DNA from 4 places in the Nocardioides dubius genome. Region 1 is predicted to be linked to each of the others. Evidence: riboswitches for the same ligand, from Rfam matches in the RefSeq annotation. Region 1 holds a riboswitch; each other region holds the start of a gene.
The links. A riboswitch is a leader RNA that binds a small molecule or an ion and turns the genes downstream of it on or off. The one in region 1 is predicted to bind cobalamin.
Positions count from the first base shown of each region.

Region 2: it holds a riboswitch for cobalamin, as region 1 does, so the genes downstream of both, ABD151_RS03900 (VWA domain-containing protein) here and ABD151_RS00030 (ribonucleotide-diphosphate reductase subunit beta) in region 1, are expected to answer to the same signal.
Region 3: it holds a riboswitch for cobalamin, as region 1 does, so the genes downstream of both, ABD151_RS03865 (ABC transporter substrate-binding protein) here and ABD151_RS00030 (ribonucleotide-diphosphate reductase subunit beta) in region 1, are expected to answer to the same signal.
Region 4: it holds a riboswitch for cobalamin, as region 1 does, so the genes downstream of both, ABD151_RS03845 (ABC transporter substrate-binding protein) here and ABD151_RS00030 (ribonucleotide-diphosphate reductase subunit beta) in region 1, are expected to answer to the same signal.

Region 1 covers NZ_BAAALG010000001.1:4,296-9,222, forward strand. The annotation lists gene ABD151_RS00025 (ribonucleotide reductase N-terminal alpha domain-containing protein) at 91-1,800, opposite strand; gene ABD151_RS00030 (ribonucleotide-diphosphate reductase subunit beta) at 1,800-2,798, opposite strand; cobalamin riboswitch at 2,934-3,168, opposite strand; gene ABD151_RS00035 (hypothetical protein) at 3,190-3,774, opposite strand; gene ABD151_RS00040 (hypothetical protein) at 4,640-4,927, shown strand, end outside.
Region 2 covers NZ_BAAALG010000002.1:437,609-442,535, reverse strand. The annotation lists gene ABD151_RS03915 (MMPL family transporter) at 1-56, shown strand, start outside; gene ABD151_RS03910 (GNAT family N-acetyltransferase) at 16-573, shown strand; gene cbiE (precorrin-6y C5,15-methyltransferase (decarboxylating) subunit CbiE) at 592-1,857, opposite strand; cobalamin riboswitch at 1,910-2,052, shown strand; gene ABD151_RS03900 (VWA domain-containing protein) at 2,077-4,161, shown strand; gene cobA (uroporphyrinogen-III C-methyltransferase) at 4,161-4,927, shown strand, end outside.
Region 3 covers NZ_BAAALG010000002.1:429,316-433,405, forward strand. The annotation lists gene ABD151_RS03855 (ABC transporter ATP-binding protein) at 1-497, shown strand, start outside; gene ABD151_RS03860 ((2Fe-2S) ferredoxin domain-containing protein) at 494-1,204, shown strand; cobalamin riboswitch at 1,213-1,396, shown strand; gene ABD151_RS03865 (ABC transporter substrate-binding protein) at 1,449-2,486, shown strand; gene ABD151_RS03870 (FecCD family ABC transporter permease) at 2,483-3,511, shown strand; partial or broken gene ABD151_RS03875 (ABC transporter ATP-binding protein) at 3,508-4,090, shown strand, end outside.
Region 4 covers NZ_BAAALG010000002.1:423,939-428,865, forward strand. The annotation lists gene ABD151_RS03830 (HNH endonuclease signature motif containing protein) at 1-1,211, shown strand, start outside; gene ABD151_RS03835 (CbtA family protein) at 1,416-2,252, opposite strand; gene ABD151_RS03840 (CbtB domain-containing protein) at 2,266-2,496, opposite strand; cobalamin riboswitch at 2,737-2,939, shown strand; gene ABD151_RS03845 (ABC transporter substrate-binding protein) at 2,959-3,948, shown strand; gene ABD151_RS03850 (FecCD family ABC transporter permease) at 3,945-4,927, shown strand, end outside.

The sequences.
Region 1 (4,927 bases):
CCGTTCTCGATGGAGCAGATCTGGGCCGGGGTCCAGTCATCCCAGACCAGGTCATCGATCGCGGAGGTGGAGGTCGCAGTGTCGGACATGTCAGTTCACCTTTCGTGGAGTGGTCTGGCTCTGCTTGCTGGCCTGCACGCCTGCGCGCGAACGCAGGTAGTACAGGCTCTTGATCTGCGGATCGAGCAGCGCCAGCTTGTGAATCTTGCTGATGTACTGCGGGGAAGCGTCGGCCTGAAAGAAGAGATTCAGGGATTGCGACTGGTCGATGTAGACCTGTCGCTCGGAGGCGCGAGCGAGCAGGATCTCCTGATCGATCTCGTACCCGGTCTTGAAGACGTCCTTCTCGTGGGCGTCGAGCCAGTCGACGTGAGCCACCGAACCGGCATGGTCGACGATGTCGTCGATGTGCTGCTGGTCGTAGACACCACGTTCCTTCATGAGCGCGACCAGGTTCTGGTTGGCGCGAGGCATCTCGCCCGCTGAGGTGGTCTGGTTCCACACGTTCGCCACGTAGGGCTCGATGCCCTGGCTGGTGCCGCCGACGATCACGGCGGTGCTCATCGTCGGCGCGATCGCCATCAGGTGCGAGTTGCGCCGCCCGACACACCACTCGGGCACACCGGCCTGTTCCCCCATCCACCGTGACGCGGCGTCCGCCTGCTCGCTGATCGATGCGAAGATCTCCTTGTTGAGCACCGCGGCCTCCGCGGACTCGAACGCGACCCGCCGCTTCTGCAGGTAGTCGTGGTAGCCGAGGACGCCGAGCCCGAGGCTGCGGGCCTTCTCGGTGTACCGCACCGCTCGCTCCAGACCGCGGATCGTGCGCGCCTTGCGGAGGAAGACCTCGGCGACCGCGTCCAGGAAGACCGTTGCCACATAGGCGGTGTCGGTCCCCGACCACTCGTCGTAGGTCGAGAGGTTGAGCGAGGAGAGGACGCAGGTGTAGGAGTGCTCCTCGTCGCTGAACAGGGTGATCTCCGAACAGAGGTTGGAGGCCTTGTTCGCCAACCCGTTGGCCCGATAGGACTCGGTCTGCGCCGCGTTCACGGTGTCGACCTTCCAGATGTAGCCCTTGCCCAGCACGACCCGGATCTTCAGCACCCGCTGGTAGCGCTCCAGCGCGTCCTTGTCGCCGGCCAGCATCCGGTCGATGAAGGCCTGGGTGAAGATCCACCCGATGTTCTTGTTCGCGGGCTCGCGGAAGATCAGGTCGGCGAGCTCGTAGAAGTCGGGGTGGTCGGCCGGAAGGTAGCCGGCCCACGATCCGCGACGGGTTGCTCCTTGGGAGATCTGGTTGGTCATCTCGACGAAGTTGCAGAAGACCGGAACGACGCCATTGGCCTTGCCGTTGTCGCTGAACGTCGCGCCGCGCGGACGGATGTCGCCGAGGTACGCGGAGGTGCCGAATCCGTGCTGCGACAGGATCGCTGCTTCCTTGAGCGTGTCGTAGAAGCCCCATACCGAGTCCTCGATGTAGGAACCCTCGCAGGAGACCGGAAGGCCACGGTCGGTGCCCAGGTTGGCCAGCACCGGCGTCGACGGCGACAGCCACCCGCGCCAGATCGCGTCGAAGAAGGCGTCGGTCCACGAGGTGCCGTCCGCGCGTGGATAGAGCTCGTCGGCGACGGCGCCGGCCGTCTGGGCGATGGTGACGTAGCGATCGCGGACCGACTGGTCGGCGACGACGTACTTCGCCTTGAACATCGCGTAGCCGGCAGTGGTCATGAACGGTGGCACCGTGCCGGCGGCCTGGAGCCCCTTGCGCTCCGCGGAAAGGGTCTCCCAGTTGCTGCTCATCAGAACTCGAACTCCGTCTCGCCGATGGTGCGGTTGTATTCGTTGCCGGTGACTTGGAAGAAGTCGTGGAACTGCGTCCCGTTGATGCCGCTGTAGAACCATTCGGCGACGGGGTTCGCCGTCACCTCGAAGAGCGGCTCCATCCGCATGTTCGCGAGCGTCAGGTCGACTCGCGACTGCACGAACGTGACCAGGTCGCCCTGGTCGATGCCGGCGATCTCACCGTGGGCGAAGAGCATCTCGACGATCCGGACCTCGTGGCGGTACAGGTGCCCAGCCACTTCCCGGACCCGAGCGAACAAGGCGTCACGCTCAGCGGCGAACTGCTCGGCGGGCACGGTGCCCGCGTACTCGTCCATGGTCGTGTTGAAGAGCCAGGCTCCCCCGGTCGCGTGCAGGTTCTCGTCCCGGGCCGAGAAGTTGATCCCGCTGATCACGTTCTGCAGCAGGTTCTTGCCGCCGGACTGGAAGTGCTTGAGGAAGGCGAAGTTGGAGTAGAGGACACAGTTCTCCATGAGCGTGAAGACGCTCAGCGCAAAGAGCAGATCCTCGTCGGCGATCGCATCCCAGACGAACTGGATGCGCTCAGCCAGCACCGGATCGTTCTTGTACGACTCGTAGAACTCCTCGGTGTCGATCATCAGCGCCTTGTTGAGCTTGGCGTAGAACGGCGCGTGCATGTTGAGCTCGGCGAACGAGAAGGCGTTCGCCATCATCTGCACCTCCGGGCGCGGGAACGCATGGAAGATCCTGTCCCCCCACACCTCGCCGCCGAGGATCAGCTCGTAGATCGTGAAGAGCTTGAGGGTGGTCTTGACCGCCGCCTGCTCGGCCGGCGTCATGTTGACGAGGAAGTCCTGCTTGTCGTTCTCGACCGGGATCTCCTCCGCGGTCCAGAAGATGCTCCGTTGCTTCTTGGCCAGATCCTCGGCCATCGGGTAGTCGAAGACATAGGCCGACTTGGCTGTCCGGATCGGAAGTCCGTCGGTGTCGATCATGGTGGCCCTTCGTCCGCGAATCAACTGTCTGTGCTTCCGCGGAAGGAAGAGGAGCCGAGTGCCACCGAGCGCTGGAGAGTGCCGACGCAGGAGTGCTTCTGGATCCCCTGACTTTCCCTCGAAGTCGCGGACCCCACGGTGAGGTGGGCACTGGCAGGTCTTCGGACTCATGGGCGTTGGAACAGGTTCGTTCCGGTCCTACTGTCCATCGCTTCCCAAGACCGTTGGTGGTCTCAGTGCTTCCTGTCGATCCAGGAGACGGAGGTCGTTCCCACTTACCGCTGCGGGGCAGTCCCGGAATCTCACCGGGTTCCCTCTTGCGACGGCGGCTCTGGATTGAGGCGCCGAACCAGCTGCATGACCACCATATACGGGAACTACGCGAATGTAACTACCTAGATGTTGTGTTTGATCCAACAGATCCCTGGTCCGTGGGCGAGGCGACCGAGACCACGTGTCCCCTGATGGGCGCGTCGTCGCCGCCGTACTCGGAGCCCAACGTCGCATCGATCGCGACCTCGAGACGCACCGGGTCGCACGAGGCGCCGACGACCTCCACGGTGCCGGTCGCCAGCTCCACGTCGCTCGAAGCCTCGACGTCCGGGCCGCCGACAAACACCACCACGCCCTTCGGGCCCTCGTCGTCCGAGCCCGAGTCGGCGGGAAGGTCGAACGTCCACCCGCCCTCGACGTCCTCGGGCAGAACCTCGATCATCAATCGAAGGCCCCCAGCCTCGCTCTCCGCATGCACGACCTCGACCGACTCGTCGTACACGCTCGGGACGCATTGCGTGGTCATGCTGGTGAACTCGACCTCAGACCCATCAGCCCGCATCACCACGATGCTGTTTCCGGGATCGTCAGCCGCCTGACCCTCGGCGTCGTCTCCGCACCCCGCCGCAAGCAGCGCCATCGACACCAGAGCGGCCGAAATCCTGTGACCGCCGAGTCGCCGTCGAGTACGCATGATCGCCATGGCGTCAGGCTAGGGCGCGAACGGCGGCCCCGACTGCCGTTCGCACAACCCAGAAACGCCAGAAGGCGGCCCTCCTTGAGGAGGACCGCCTTCTGTACTGGTGGAGGTGAGGGGACTCGAACCCCTGACCCCCTGAAGCAGGAACCGGCGACCCGCCATCTCGGCGAATCTCGGACCTACAGCCTCAAACGAGCTCTGACCTGGGACGATGCCCGAACCTAGGACAACGACTCCCATGAGACTACCGCGAGTTCTCGGGCTTTCTCGCCCCAACTGGCGCCGTTTCTGAGGGGATAGTGCTGGGTTTCTGCTGGCCCGCTCAGCGACGACGCCTCGCGAACGATCTGCAAGGCTTAGGTTCCTGATCCGACAAGAGCTACCTGGAGCGATCCCTTTCAGATTCAGTCCTGGGCACCGAGTTTCGGAGCAACTCCCCTGAGAGATGCAGCAGACCCTCATTGATGTAGTCGTGATTGCGCGAAGAGCTGCTCGAGGTTCGGCCGAGTTCATCAATGCGGACCGGGACGCTCGCGTGGGCTTTGGTGATGCCAACGGCTCGCACGCGCTGCCTCACCACTGGGCGTCTGTCGCGCTCGACGGAGGTGAGTCCACAGTGGCAATCTCCCACTAGCTCGGTCAAAGAGACCTGGGGCCACGGGCAACCGAGCCATCGCCGCTGACGAACAGAGACGGTGCCTTGGACAGGTCGGGCCGAGGGCGAAAGACAGCATCAGTTGGTTGCTCCCAGTGACCAGGTGCGCGGCTGCCGTGGCTGGACTCCCCGCCCGAACCGCCGAGCCGGGTCCAGGACCTGGGATTCGAAATCCATCACCCCGCCACAGCGCGAGATAAGTAGTCTTCGCGCATGCCTGAGAACAGCAATGCAGAAGAATCGCCCAAACAGCGCTCCGACCACTTCTACTTGGGGGTTGCCCTCGCAGTATTCGTTGCTCTGGTAGTTCTGGTTCTGGCGTTCGACGACAACGACGACGCCTCTGCTTCATCTACCGACAACTCGACCGTGTCGCTACCTGCTCCTCCGGCAAGCCCCTCGCCGACACCGACACCGACACCGACGTTTGCGAGTGAACCGTCGGAGGAGCCAGAGGAGACACCAGCCGAGGTGAAGGAGCCGGACATCGACACCTCGTCG
Region 2 (4,927 bases), on a different contig from region 1:
CACTAGATTGGCCGGATGAGCAAGCAGTCGACGCCGCCCGTCGAGATCCGGTCTGAGCGTCCCGCCGACGTCGGCGCCATCGCCGCGGTGACCGGAGCGGCCTTCGCCGGTGCCGAGCACTCCGCGCCGCCGGTCCGCCCGGGTGGTCCGCCCGGCGAGGTGGACCTGATCGGGTGGTTGCGCGCCGACGAGGGGTGGATCCCCGAGCTGTCGCTGGTGGCCGTGCTGGAGGACGAGGTGGTCGGCCATGTGGTCTGCTCCCGGGGCCTGGTCGACGACGCACCTGCGCTCGGCCTGGGCCCGGTCAGCGTCCGCCCGGACCTGCAGGGACGGGGTATCGGTGACGCGCTGATCCGCGAGGTGCTGGCGCGGGCGACGGAGGATGGCGAGACGCTGGTGGCCCTGGTCGGCGAGCCCGCCTACTACCGGCGCTTCGGCTTCGCGACCGCCGCCGAGCTCGGCGTCGAGGCACCCGACCCGGCCTACGGCGACTACTTCCAGGCGCTCGCCCTGGGCACGGAGCCGCACCCGCAGGGGCGGTTCCGCTACGCAGCTCCGTTCGACCGCTTCTAGGGCATGTCTTGGGGCGGCTCAGCGCTGCCACGCCCACTGGGTGACCGTGCGCGCCGGAGTCCAGCCGGTGAAGGTGCCGACCGGCGCGGTGCTCTCGACCGCGATCCGGGTCAGCTCGCCGCCGTGGGTGCGGTAGGCGTCGGCCAGCAGCTGCTCGGTCTCCAGGGTGACGCCGTGCACCACCAGCCGGCCACCGGGCCCGAGGGCGCCCAGGCACGCGTCCAGGACGCCGGGGCGGGTGGCGCCGCCGCCGATGAAGATGGCGTCCGGGGTCTCCAACGCAGCCAGCGCATCGGGGGCCTTGGCCTCGACCACGCTCAGCCCGGGAACTCCGAGAGCCCTTGCATTGCTGGCGATCCGGGCCGCCCGCTCGCTGTTCGCCTCGACCGCCGTGGTGCGACAGGTCGGGTGTGCGCGCATCCACTCGATGCCCACCGATCCGGCTCCCGCACCGACGTCCCACAGGTGCTGGCCGGGGGCCGGTGCGAGCCGGGCCAGGGCTGAGGCGCGCAGGTCGCGCTTGGTGAGCTGGCCGTCGTTCTCGAAGGCGTCGTCGGGCAGGCCGGCCACCCAGGCCGAGAGGTACGGCGTGTCCGGCGACGTCTCGACGGCGACCACATGCAGGGTCGGAACGTCGTCGGAGCTCACCCGCGTCCACGCATCCGCCGACCGGGTGCTGCGGGCCTCGTCGGCGGTGCCGAGGTCGCTGAGCACGGTCAGCGCGGCAGACCCGTGGCCGACCGCCGCCAGGATGCCGCCGATCTCGGCAGGGGTCTGCGGACCGGAGGTGAGCACCAGCAGCCGCCGGTTGGGGGCGACCGCGCGGCGCAGGGCGTCGACGTCACGACCGACGAGGGTCAGCACCTCGGACTCCTCGGCGGTCCACCCCATCGCGGCGCGGGCCAGGGCGACCGAGGAGATCGCCGGCACGATCCGCACGGCATCCGCACCCAGCAGCCGGATCAGGGTGCCTCCGATCCCGGAGACCAACGGGTCGCCGGAGGCCAGCGCCACCACCCGCCGTCCGCGGTGCTCGGCCAGCAGTGCCGGCAGCTGGTCGGCCAGGGGCGAGGGCCACGAGATCCGTTGCTGGGTTGACGATTCCCCGATGGAGGCATCGAGTGCGGCGAGGTGGCGACGGCCGCCCAGGACGACGTCGGCGGCCGCGAGCAGGGCACGGGCGGAGGACTCCAGCGTCAGGTCCGCGCCGACGCCCAGCACCGTGATCACCGGCTCTCGGGACACGTCCGGCTGACCAGGATTCGGGGCTGTCGCGGGGCTCATGGCCACGGAGAGTATCGTGACGGCCGAACAACGTGAGGTGCCCCTGCGCTCCACTCATCGGAACCGGTGAGGACGAGCAACGGGGAGAATCTGGGAAGCCGGTGAGACTCCGGCACAGGCCCGCTGCGGTAAGCCGGGCCCTCCGTCAGGAGGGACCCGTCAAGTCCGAAGACCGGCCTCACGCCATTCAGTTGATGCTGAACGAGCGGGAGCCTCACCATGTCACTGCAGTACCCATTTTCTGCCGTCGTCGGCTGCGATGTCGCCGACGACTCCGGCCTCGAGCCGATGGGCCTCGCGCTGATCCTCAACGCGATCAGCCCCGAGATCGGCGGCGTGCTGATCCGTGGCGAGAAGGGCACCGCGAAGTCGACCACCGTCCGCGCTCTGGCTGCTGTGCTGCCGCCGGTCGAGGTCCACCAGGGCGATCGCTTCTCCGCCGACCCTGCGGATCCGGCCGCGACCAGCCCCGACGCGCCGTTCACCCAGGGCACCACCACCCGCCCGGCGCGGCTGGTCGAGCTGCCGGTGGGCGCCACCGAGGACCGGGTGCTGGGATCGCTGCACCTGGAGCGGGCGCTGACCGCCGGCGCCGTGGAGTTCGAGCCGGGCATGCTGGCCCGCGCGCACCGCGGCGTGCTCTACGTCGACGAGGTCAACCTGCTCCACGACCACCTGGTCGACCTGCTGCTCGACGCCTCCGCGACCGGCTCGGTCACCATCGAGCGCGACGGCGTCTCGCTGCAGCACGCCTCCCGGTTCCTGCTGATCGGCACGATGAATCCCGAGGAGGGCGAGCTGCGCCCGCAGCTGCTGGACCGCTTCGGCCTGACGGTGGAGGTCGCCGCACCGCGCGAGGCCGCGCTGCGCGTCGAGGTGGTCCGGCGCCGGCTCGCCTTCGACGCGGACGCCGCGGGGTTCAGCGCCGGTTGGGAGCCGGCCCAGGCGACGCTCACCGCCCGGATCGCCGGTGCCCGCAAGACGGTCGGCGAGGTCGAGCTCTCGGACGCGGTGCTGCTCAAGGTCGCCGAGGTGTGTGCGGCGTTCGAGGTGGACGGCCTGCGCGCGGACATCGTGACCGCGCGGACCGCCGTCGCGCACGCCGCCTGGTTCGGCCGCTCGCGGGTGACCCGCGCGGACATCCGCGCGGCAGCGCTGCTGGCACTGCCGCACCGTCGCCGTCGCAACCCCTTCGACGCTCCCGGCCTGGACGAGGAGCTGCTGGACGCGATCCTCGGTGACGACGAGCCGGACGGTCCCGACGAGGGCCCCGACGGCGACGGCCCTGACGGCGGTGAGCCCGAGGATCAGGCTCCCGAGAACAGTGCTGGTGACGACGCTGCTGGCGACGGTTCCGCGGCCGCCAACACCGAGGCCGACGACCCGGGCACCCCTGAGCAGCCGGCCGTAGAGCCCGAGCCGGCTCCGAGCGAGACCGACGAGGCCCGCGAGCAGCGCCCGGCTCCCGGCGCCGGCGCGCCGACCACGGACCGGGCCCGGACGCCCTACCGGCCGCGGCTGCTGCGCGTCGACGGGGTCGGCCTGGGCAACCCGGGGCGGCGCAGCCGCGCCAAGGGCAGCACCGGACGCCGGGTCGGTGTCGAGGTGGGCCTGGGGACCGGTCGCGGGCTGCACCTGGTGGAGACGATCCGCGCCGCCGCCGAGCGCACGGCGCTGAGCGGTACGGCGGTGCGGGGGAGCCGGCTGGCGCTGGACGTCGCCGACCTGCGCAGCGCCACCCGAGAGGGCCGCGAGTCGAACCTGCTGCTCTTCTGCGTCGACGCCTCCGGCTCGATGGCCGCCCGGCGCCGGATGGCCGAGGTCAAGACCGCCGTGCTCTCGATCCTTGGCGATGCCTACCGGCGTCGCGACAAGGTCGCGCTGATCAGCTTCCGGGGCCGCGGCGCCCAGTTGGTGCTGCCGCCCACCGGCTCGGTGGAGGTGGCCGCCCGGCTCCTCGACGACCTCCCGGCCGGAGGCCGGACGCCCCTGGCCGAAGGGCTCCTGGAGGCAGCCGCGGTGCTGCGCCGGGAGCGGCTGCGCGATCCACGGCAACGCCCGCTGCTGTTGCTGGTCACCGACGGCCGGGCGACCGCGGGCACCGACCCGGTGCCCCGTTCGCGCCAGGCGGCCGATCACCTGGCCGCCCTCGGCATCCCGGCGGTGGTGATCGACTCTGAGAGCGGACCGATGCGCCTGGGCCTGGCCCGTCATCTCGCGGAGCACCTCCGCGCCGAACATCTGCCGATGGCCGAGGTGAGCGCGAGCGCGCTGGCCGCCGTCGCTGAAGGAAGAGTCGCCTGATGAGCACCCTCGAACCCCTTCGTCCCGGCACCGTCGCCCTGGTCGGCGGCGGCCCCGGGGACCCGGGCCTGATCACCGTCGCCGGACGGGCCGCCGTCGAGCAGGCGGATGTCCTGCTCGTCGATCACCTCGCACCGCGCGCGGCGCTCGCCTGGGCCGCCCCGGACGCCGAGGTGATCGACGTCGCGAAGCTGCCGCGCGGCGCGTTCACCCCGCAGGAGCGGATCAACGAGCTCCTGATCGCGCACGCCGGCGCCGGCCGCCGCGTGGTCCGCCTCAAGGGCGGGGACGGCTTCGTCTTCGGCCGCGGCGGCGAGGAGCTGCAGGCCTGTGCCGAGGCCGGCGTCGAGGTGCGGATCATCCCGGGCGTGACCTCGTCGGTCGCGGTGCCCGCGCTCGCCGGGGTGCCGGTCACCCATCGCGGACTGGTGCAGGGCTTCAGCGTGATCTCCGGCCATGTCCCACCCGAGGACCCCACCTGCTCGCTGAACTACCGGGCGCTGGCCACCTCGGGCACCACCCTGGTGGTGCTGATGGGGGTGGCCAACCTGGCCGCGATCACCAGCGCGCTGATCGCGAACGGGCTGGCGCCCGAGACGCCGGCGGCGGTGATCGCGCGCGGTGGCCACCCCGACCAGGAGGTCCGGGCCGCTGCGCTCGCCGAGATCGCCGAGGTGGCGTTGGGGATCAACCCACCGGCGATCACGGTGATCGGCGCCGTCGCCAGTTGGGCGGCGACCGCGCCGCTGAAGACCATGCAGGAGGC
Region 3 (4,090 bases), on a different contig from region 1:
TCGTCGGCTTGGGCCGGCTTCCGCACCGCCGCGGCGGCTGGGGCACGGCACGGGACCCGCAGGGTGGGGCGGTCGTCGCCACCGCGATGGCGCAGGTCCGGATCACCCACCTGGCCGATCGGCTCTGGAGCACCCTGTCGGGCGGCGAGCGGCAGCGCTGTCACCTGGCACGTGCGATCGCGCAGGAACCCCGGGTGCTGCTGCTCGACGAGCCCACCAACCACCTCGACCTGGGCCAGCAGCTGCGCTTCCTGACCCTGGTCCGCCAGCTTCCGCTGACCTGCGTGGTCGCGCTCCACGACCTGGAGCTCGCCACCGCCTTCTGCGACGACGTCGTCGTGCTGGACGCCGGCCGGGTGATGCGGGCGGGTCCGGTCCGTCACGCCTTGACCCCCGACCTCCTTGCCGACGTGTACCGCGTCCGGGCCGAGGTCAGCGCCCACCCTCGCCTCCCTCGCGACCACCTCGCCTGGGACGACTTCCTGGAGACACCATGAGCACCCACCACCTGATCGTCGCGATGTCGCCGGCCGACCCGGGCCTGCGCGACGAGCTGAACCACACCGCGCGCCGCCTCGGCGCCGACCTCGCCTTCCTGCAGATCGGCACTCCCAGCCTCGGCACCGCCCTGACCCGGCTCGCGGACGGCGGCGCGGAGCGGATCGTGCTGGTCGCGCTGACCACCTCCCGGCTCAGTCCGGGCGTCTCGTGGCTGCGCCGGATCGCCGACGCCTGGTGGCGCGAGCACGGTGCCCAGGCACCCGAGGTCGCCACCGCATCGCGCCTGTTCCGCTCGCTGCCCGAGCTGGAGGTGCTCTGGGAGCAGGCGATCGCGACCGCGACCCCGGTCCGCGGCACCGGGCCCGGTCTGCGCTCGGACGCATGGGAGAGCGTCCCGGGCCACCGCCACCAGGTCCTCGTCTGTCGCGGCCCGCGGTGCACCGCGGCGGGCGCCGAGCAGACCACCGAGGCCCTGGTGCTGGAGCTGATGCGCCACGAGCTCGGCGACGACGACGTGCTGATCACCCACACCGGCTGCCAGTTCCCCTGCAACCACGCGCCCGTCCTCAGCGTCCAACCCGACGACGTCTGGTACGGCCGGGTGGACGCCGACGCCGCCCGCGAGATCGTCGACACCCACCTGCGCACCGGCGTTCCGGCGGGGCGCAACCGGTTGCCACGAACCCCTGCACAGCAAGGCTGAACCCGCTCTGCTAGCGTCACAGCGCCAGCCGCCGAAGGAGACTTCAGCAAGGGAACCCGGTGAGATTCCGGGACTGACGCGCAGCGGTGAGGGTGACGGTCGTAGCACATGCCACTGGGCCTCCGGGTCTGGGAAGGCGCTGCGCACCGGGTGATCCCGAGTCCGAAGACCTGCTGGCCCCGCAGCGATCGCTGCAGGTCACAACGGGCTACGCGCACACGCCCGAGGACCTCGAAGGACTCCCGTGTCTCTGCACCCCGTGCGCGCCGCCGGCGCCGCAACGCTTCTCGCACTCACCCTCGGCCTGACTGCCTGTGGCAGTGACGCCGAGAAGGACACCGCCTCCGAGGCCGCCGCCCCCGGGTTCCCCGTGACGTTGACCAACTGTGGTCGCGACCTCACGGTCAACGCACCGCCCGAGCGCGCGGTCTCGCTCAACCAGGGATCGACCGAGATCCTGCTCTCCCTCGGCCTCGGCGACCGGCTCGCCGGCACCGCGACCTGGACCGACCCGGTGCTGGAGAGCCTCGCCGCAGCCAACGAGGAGATCCCCCGCCTCGCCGACAACGCGCCGTCGAAGGAGCGGCTCCTCGACGCCAACCCCGACTTCGTCACCGCCTCCTTCGCGAACACCTTCGGCGAGGGCGGCGTGATCACCCCCGGCGAGCTGGACAAGCTGGAGGTCGGCTCCTACCTCTCCCCCGCCGAGTGCCTGAAGGACAACGAGGGTGACGGCGACGGCGAGCGCGACGGCGTGCTGGAGATCGACGCCATCTACACCGAGATCACCGAGCTCGCCCGGATCTTCGGCGTCGCCGAGCGTGGCGCCGAGCTGGTCGCCGATCTCCAGCAGCGGATGACGGCAGCCACCGAGGCCGCGAGCACCGCCGACGTCAGCGCGCTGTACTGGTTCGCCAACGCCGAATCCCCATACCTGGCTGGCTGTTGCGGCGGACCCGGCATCATCAGCCGGACCCTCGGCATCGAGAACGTCTTCGACGACACCACCGAGGAGTGGCCCCAGATCAACTGGGAGACGGTCGCCGACCGGAACCCCGACGTGCTGGTGCTGGGCGACCTGACCCGCAAGTCGCAGACCGCGGAGACCGGCAAGGCGAAGATCGAGTTCCTCAAGTCGAACCCCGTCACCCGGGAGATGGACGCGGTCAAGAACGACCGCTTCGTGCTGCTCTCCGGTGCCGAGCTCAACCCCTCGATCCGCACCGTCTACGCGGTCGAGAACGTGGCCGCCCAACTGGCCGAGCTCGGGCTCACCCGATGACCTCACGCCGGCTCGCCCTGACCCGGGCCGGCGTCCTGCTGACGGCAGCACCCTTCGTGGTGCTGCTGTCGGCGGCGGCCGCCATCACCGTCGGGCCCTCCGACATCTCCACCCTGGACGTCTACGGCGTCGTCGCCGCGAAGCTCGGTCTCGGCACCTCCGAGCTCACCCTGATCCAGCAGGGGATCGTCTGGGACCTCCGGCTCCCGCGCACCGTGCTGGCCGGGATCTGTGGGGCGGGCCTGGCGATCTGCGGCGTCATCCTGCAATCCCTGCTGCGCAATCCTCTGGCCGATCCGTTCGTCCTGGGGATCTCCTCGGGCGCCTCGACCGGGGCGGTGGCGATCGTCGTCCTGGGCATCGGGGCCGGGTCCATCGGGCTCTCGGCCGGCGCCTTCGTGGGGGCGCTCGCCTCCTTCGCGTTGGTGATCGCGCTGGCCACGTTGGCCGGTGGCACCACCGACCGGCTGGTGCTCTCCGGGATCGCCGCCACCCAGCTCTTCTCCGCGCTCACCTCCTTCATCGTCTTCACCGCCGCTGACGCCGAGCAGACCCGCGGCGTGCTGTTCTGGCTGCTCGGCTCCCTCTCCACCGCCAGCTGGACCGATGTCATCGTCTGTGGCGGCGTGGTCCTGTTCGGTCTGGTGCTCTGTCTCGGCACGGCCTCCTGGCTGGACGCCTTCGCCTTCGGCGCGGATGCCGCCAGCTCGCTCGGCGTGAACGTGGCCCGGACCCGGATGCTGCTGCTGATCCTCACCGCCCTGATGACCGCGGTGATCGTCAGCACCTCCGGCGCGATCGGCTTCGTGGGCCTGGTCCTGCCGCACCTGGCCCGGGCCATCGTCGGGGTCGGCCATCGGCTGCTGCTGCCCTCCGCGGCGTTGATCGGCGCGATCTTCCTGATCTGGGTCGACACCGCCGCGCGTACGGTGCTGGACCCCCAGGAGCTTCCGGTCGGAGTCGCCACCGCCCTGATCGGCGTCCCGGCCTTCGCGCTGGTGCTGTTGCGGAGCAGGCGCGCATGAACCACTCCCTGACCGCCGCCGAGATCGCCTGGGGAACCCGCGACCGCCGGATCCTGCGTGGCGTCGGCCTCGAGGTGCAGTGCGGCGAGACGCTTGCCCTGCTCGGGCCCAACGGCTCCGGAAAGTCCTCGCTGCTGCGCCTTCTCGCCGGCCTGCGCCGCCCGGACGCCGGCAGCATCTCGGTCGGCCACACACCCCTGACGGCACTCTCCAAGCGCGACCTCGCCCGACGCCTGGCACTGGTCGAGCAGGAGGTGAGCAGCGACCTCGACCTGCTGGTCCGCAACGTGATCGAGCTCGGCCGCATCCCGCACCGGCTGCCGTGGTCGCCGTCGTCGGCGGCCGACCTGCAGGCGGTGCGTGACGCCGCCGAGCAGACCGAGATCACGCACACCCTCGACCGGCGCTACCGCTCACTGTCCGGCGGCGAGCGGCAGCGGGTGCAGATCGCCCGGGCGCTGGCCCAGGAGCCCGAGCTGCTGCTCCTCGACGAGCCCACCAACCACCTCGACGTGCGCCACCAGCTGGCTCTGATGGCGCTGGTCGCCTCCATGCCGGTGACCACCGTGGTGGCCTTGC
Region 4 (4,927 bases), on a different contig from region 1:
CGGCGTTCGCCTCGCTGGATCTGGACGACTTCCTCGGGGGTGAGGGAACGCCGGCGGTGGCGGCGTTCGCTGCTGAGGAGTTCGCGGCGGCCTCGGGTGTCTCCCGTCATGCGGCGCTCTCGCTGCTGGCGGATGCGTTGGATCTGCACCACCGCCTCCCGTTGCTGTGGGCGCAGGTCGAGTTGTTGGAGGTGCCCGGCTGGAAGGCTCGCCGGGTCGCTGAGCTCACCCGCAAGCTCTCCCGGGAAGCAGCCGCCTGGTTCGACCAGACACTTGCGGACGGCGAGCGCTACGGCTGGCCCACCATCGAACGCACCCTGGCGATGGCGGTGGCGAAGTTCCATCCGGAGCTGATCCGCGACAAGAACGGCCCGCTCACCAAGGCGGACTGGGATGTGCGACTTGAGCACCGCTACGGGCCTGACGGCGCGGCCTCGGGCACCTCGACGTTGGACGTGGTGGGCGACTCACTGGACCTGGCGCGGTTCCACGACCTGGTCTGCGACGAGGCGGAGAAGTTGAAGCGCGCGGGTGACACCGACACGCTGGGCCAGCGCAAGGCCAAGGCACTCGGCAGCATCGCGGAGGCGCAGGGCACGCTGGACTACGAAGGTTCCGACGGGCTCGACCACCGCGACCACCGCGACCACCCTGACGACACTGCCGGTGCGGCAAGGGGGCCCGCGTCGCAACGGCGTCGCCAGGACCGCGGGCTCCGAGTCTTCGTGCACACCACGCTGGCCGACCTCTTCGGCACCGACGACCTGACGCTTGCCGACACCGATCGCCTCGGGCCGGTCCTCATCGAGCAGCTCACCGACTGGCTGAAGCGGCACGGCTCCATCGCCTCCATCACCCCGGTCATCGACCTCAACCGCACCGGCGCGGTCGACCGGCACGACCCGCCCGCCTGGATGGCCGAGCAGGTCCGGATCAGAGATCAGCACTGCGTGTTCCCACACTGCTCGCGTTCATCAGCCGACGCGGACCTCGACCACATCGACCCGTATGACGCCGGTACCAATGAACTGCGTGGCCCACCCGGCCAGACGAACCCCGAGAACCTCGCCCCGTTGTGCAGACGCCACCACCTGGCGAAGACCTTCGCCGGCTGGCGCTACGTCCGCAACCGAGACGGCACCTACACCTGGCACAACCAGCACGGCCATACCTGGCTGGTCACCGCCCTCGGCACCATCCAACTCGAGTAAGCGACAGCGCCACCGACACCTCCGGCAGCCTCCCTGGCACCGGAGGCATCGGCGCGCCCCAGGCCCGCCGCCGCCCCACTCCGACGCGCTGCGAAGCGCTCAACAGGCTCGACCACCGCGTGGGGACGCCCAACAGCCCGCCGCCTCCGGAGCCACATGGTCCCCGGAGGCGGCGGGCTGCTCAAGCGTGCGCGAAGCGTGCTGTCAGGCGAGTGCGGCGGTGCGCTGCGGGACCCGCGCCAGCAGCGCGGTCAACGCGATGCCCAAGGAGCCCCAGAGCGCGGCGAGGGTCAGCAGTGAGGAGACCCGGAACTCCCACAGCACGTCGGCCGGGAAGTCGCCGAGCTCGTTGACCGCGGGCATCACGGCTGCGGCCACCGCGACGACCACGACATAGCCGACGGCACTGGCCACGATCGCCCAGTAGCCACCGATCCTCGGCGCGATCTGCTTCGCGACCACCACCGCGATCACCATCGCCGCCAGCGAGATCAGCAGGAACATGAAGTAGTAGCTCGTGCGCTCACCGATGGTGTCCCCGCTGCCCACCGCCGGAGGTGCGGCGGGGTACTTCAGGAACGGCACCAACGCGAAGGCGACGAAGCCGAGCGCCGTCACCAGCGCGGTGGAGCCGACCAGCCGGAGGCGTCCGAGGCGGCCGGCCGCGGCAGCTGCCACCAGGGCCACGATCCCACCCAGCGCGACCCCGATCGCGACGGTGGCGGTGGCCAGGCCCCAGGTCTTCTGGGTGTCCCGGCTGATCCCGCCGCCCTCGTCACCGTGCGAGTGGCCACCAGCCGCCTCACTGTGCTCGTGCTCGTGCGCAGCCTCGTCGCCGTGCTCGTGCGCAGCCTCGTCGGCGTGCTCGTGCGCCGCGTCGTCGGCAACCGTCTCCGGCGCCTCGGCAGCCGAGGCCGCCTCCTCCAGCGAGATCGCGGAGTCGATCGGTGGCTCACCCACGGTGAACGCCACCAGGAACGTGAACAGACCGGCGATCAGACCCGCCAGCAGCCCACGCACCAAGAAGGTACGTGCAGTCATCGAACGCCCCCGCTCAGTGGCACGGGTAGCCGAGCAGGTGCCGGCCGTCGTGCACCCACTCGTGGATCGCGGTCCCGGCCGGGATCGAGACGGCGCCCTGGTCGGCGCTGATGAAGAAGATGACCAGCGCGCCGAGCAGACCGAAGAAGAGCGCCCACGGCGCGAGCTCGCGCAGGTCGACGGTCGGCAGTTCGACGGCGGGCAGGTCAGAGGCGCCGAGAGGCGCGGCAGCAAGCTGCGACATGGTGTTCTCCTCACAGGGTGATGCGCCCTGGATGGAAGTGCGTCAGAAAGCGGGCCCTGGGTCTGACTTCACCGCCGAGGCGATGTCACAGCAGCGCGACTGTGCCGGACTCACACCGGCTTCCAGAGGCTCGCAGATCGCAGGGTACTCCCTGTGTCCGGTCCTGTCTGCATGGTGGACGCCACATGCTGGACACCGCGGCCATCGGTCCCATCCGGACCGGATCCCCCACCCCCGGTGGTACCTTCGGACCGCCGTGGTGTTCGGGAAGCCGGTCTGAAGCCGGCGCGGCCCTCGCCACTGTAGTCACGGAGTCACGTGACCCTCGCGCTCCTGCTCCCGCAGCAGGTGCGGCGCCACTGCCAGGCAGCATCGGTGGGAAGGCGTGGTCACCACGATCTTGATGTGAAAGCCAGGAGACCGGCCACGGCGCACCACAACCACGAGGGTCCTGGAGTACTCATGCTCATCCGTTCCGTTCTGCCTGTCATCGTCGCCGGTCTCGCGCTCAGCGCCTGCGCCGGATCGCCCGAGGACGACGCCACGCCGGCCTCCGCCGCCGACGACCGCTTCCCCGTCGAGGTCACCAGCTGTGGCCACACCAGCACCATCACCGCGGAGCCGTCGAAGGTGGTCACCCTGAACCAGGGCGCCACCGAGGTCGTGCTCGCCCTCGACCTGGCCGACCAGCTCGCCGGCACCGCCTACCTGGACGACGCCGTCCCCGCCAAGTGGAAGGCCGCCTACGACGCCGTCCCGGTGCTCGCCAAGGAGTACCCGACCCACGAGGCCTTCCTCGCCAGCGAGCCCGACTTCGCCTACGCCTCGTACGCCTCGGCGTTCGAGCCCAAGGTGGCGGGCAGCCCTGCCGAGCTCGACCGGGCGGGCATCGCCTCCTACCTCTCCCCCTTCGGCTGCGACGACAAGGCGCAGCGCCCGGAGGTCTCCTTCGACTCGGTCTGGGAGGAGGTCACCCAGGTGGCCTCCGCCCTCGGCCACCCGGAGAACGCGACGACGCTGATCGACGAGCAACGCCGCACCCTGGCCGGCCTGGAGGAGGCCGCGGCCGGCGACGACCTCGACGTCTTCTGGTACGACTCCGGCACCAAGACGCCCTTCGTCGGCGGCAACTCCGGCGGGCCGCAGCTGGTGCTGGACGCGATCGGCGCCGACAACATCTTCGACGACCTCGACGGCGCCTGGGGCGACGGCAATTGGGAGGACGTGATCGCCGCGGATCCTGACGTGATCGTGCTCGCCGATGCCGCGTGGGACTCGGCCGACGACAAGATCGCCTACCTGAGCAAGGACCCGGTCCTGAAGTCGCTGACGGCGGTCAAGAACAAGGCGTTCGTGACCATTCCGTTCTCCGAGTCCACTGCCGGCGTCCGCCTGGTCGACGGGGCCGGCAGCGTCGCGGCGCAGATCACCGAGCTCGGCCTGACCCGATGACGGCGGCAGGCCGACGCCTGCCCTACGCCACCCTGTTCCTGCTGGCCCTGCTCGGCTTGGGACTCTCCGCCGCCGTGGCCCTGGGCATCGGCTCGGTCGACGTGCCGGTGCCCCGGGTCCTCGCCGTCGTCGCCCGCCGCTGCGGGCTCGGTGACGCGCCCTTCGGGGGCGCGCCGGTCTCGTTGCTGGAGGACCAGCTGGTGTGGCAGCTCCGGCTCCCCCGGGTCCTCGGCGCTGCGGCGGTGGGCGCGGTGCTGGCGGTCTGTGGCGCGGTCCTCCAGTCGTTGACCCGCAACGATCTCGCCGACCCGTACCTGCTCGGCGTCTCGAGCGGGGCCTCGGTCGGCGCGGTCGCGGTGATCGTCTTCGGGTCGGGCTGGCTGGCCTCGCTGACCGCGGGAACCAGCCTGGCCGGCGTCAGCGCCCTGGCGCTCGCCGCGTTCGTCGGCGCCCTGGCGGCGCTGGCGGCGGTGCTGGTGATCGCCAGCGGCCGCACCGGCACCCTGGCACCCGCCCGCACCGTGCTGGCCGGCGTCGCGGTCTCCTACCTGTGCACCGCCTGGACCTCGGTGGCGGTGCTCTCCGCAGGTGACGACGGCGCCGCCCGCCGGGTGCTGACCTGGACCCTCGGCTCGATGGCCGGGGTCCGCTGGGAGAGCGCCGCACTGCTCGCCGGTTGCGCGCTCGGGAGCGTCGTCCTGTTCAGCTGCTTCGCCGACCGCCTCGACGGGTTCACCTTCGGTGAGCTCTCCGCGCGCTCGCTCGGCGTCGACGTGACGGCGACCCGCTGGATGCTGATGGTCGCCACCGCCCTGGTCACCGCGGTGGCGGTGGCGGTGACCGGTGCGATCGGCTTCGTCGGGCTGGTCGTGCCGCACCTGGTCCGGCCGCTCGTCGGCCACGGGCATCGACGGCTGCTGCCGACCTGCGCGCTGGCCGGCGCGATCCTGCTGCTCTGGGCGGACACCGCTGCGCGCTC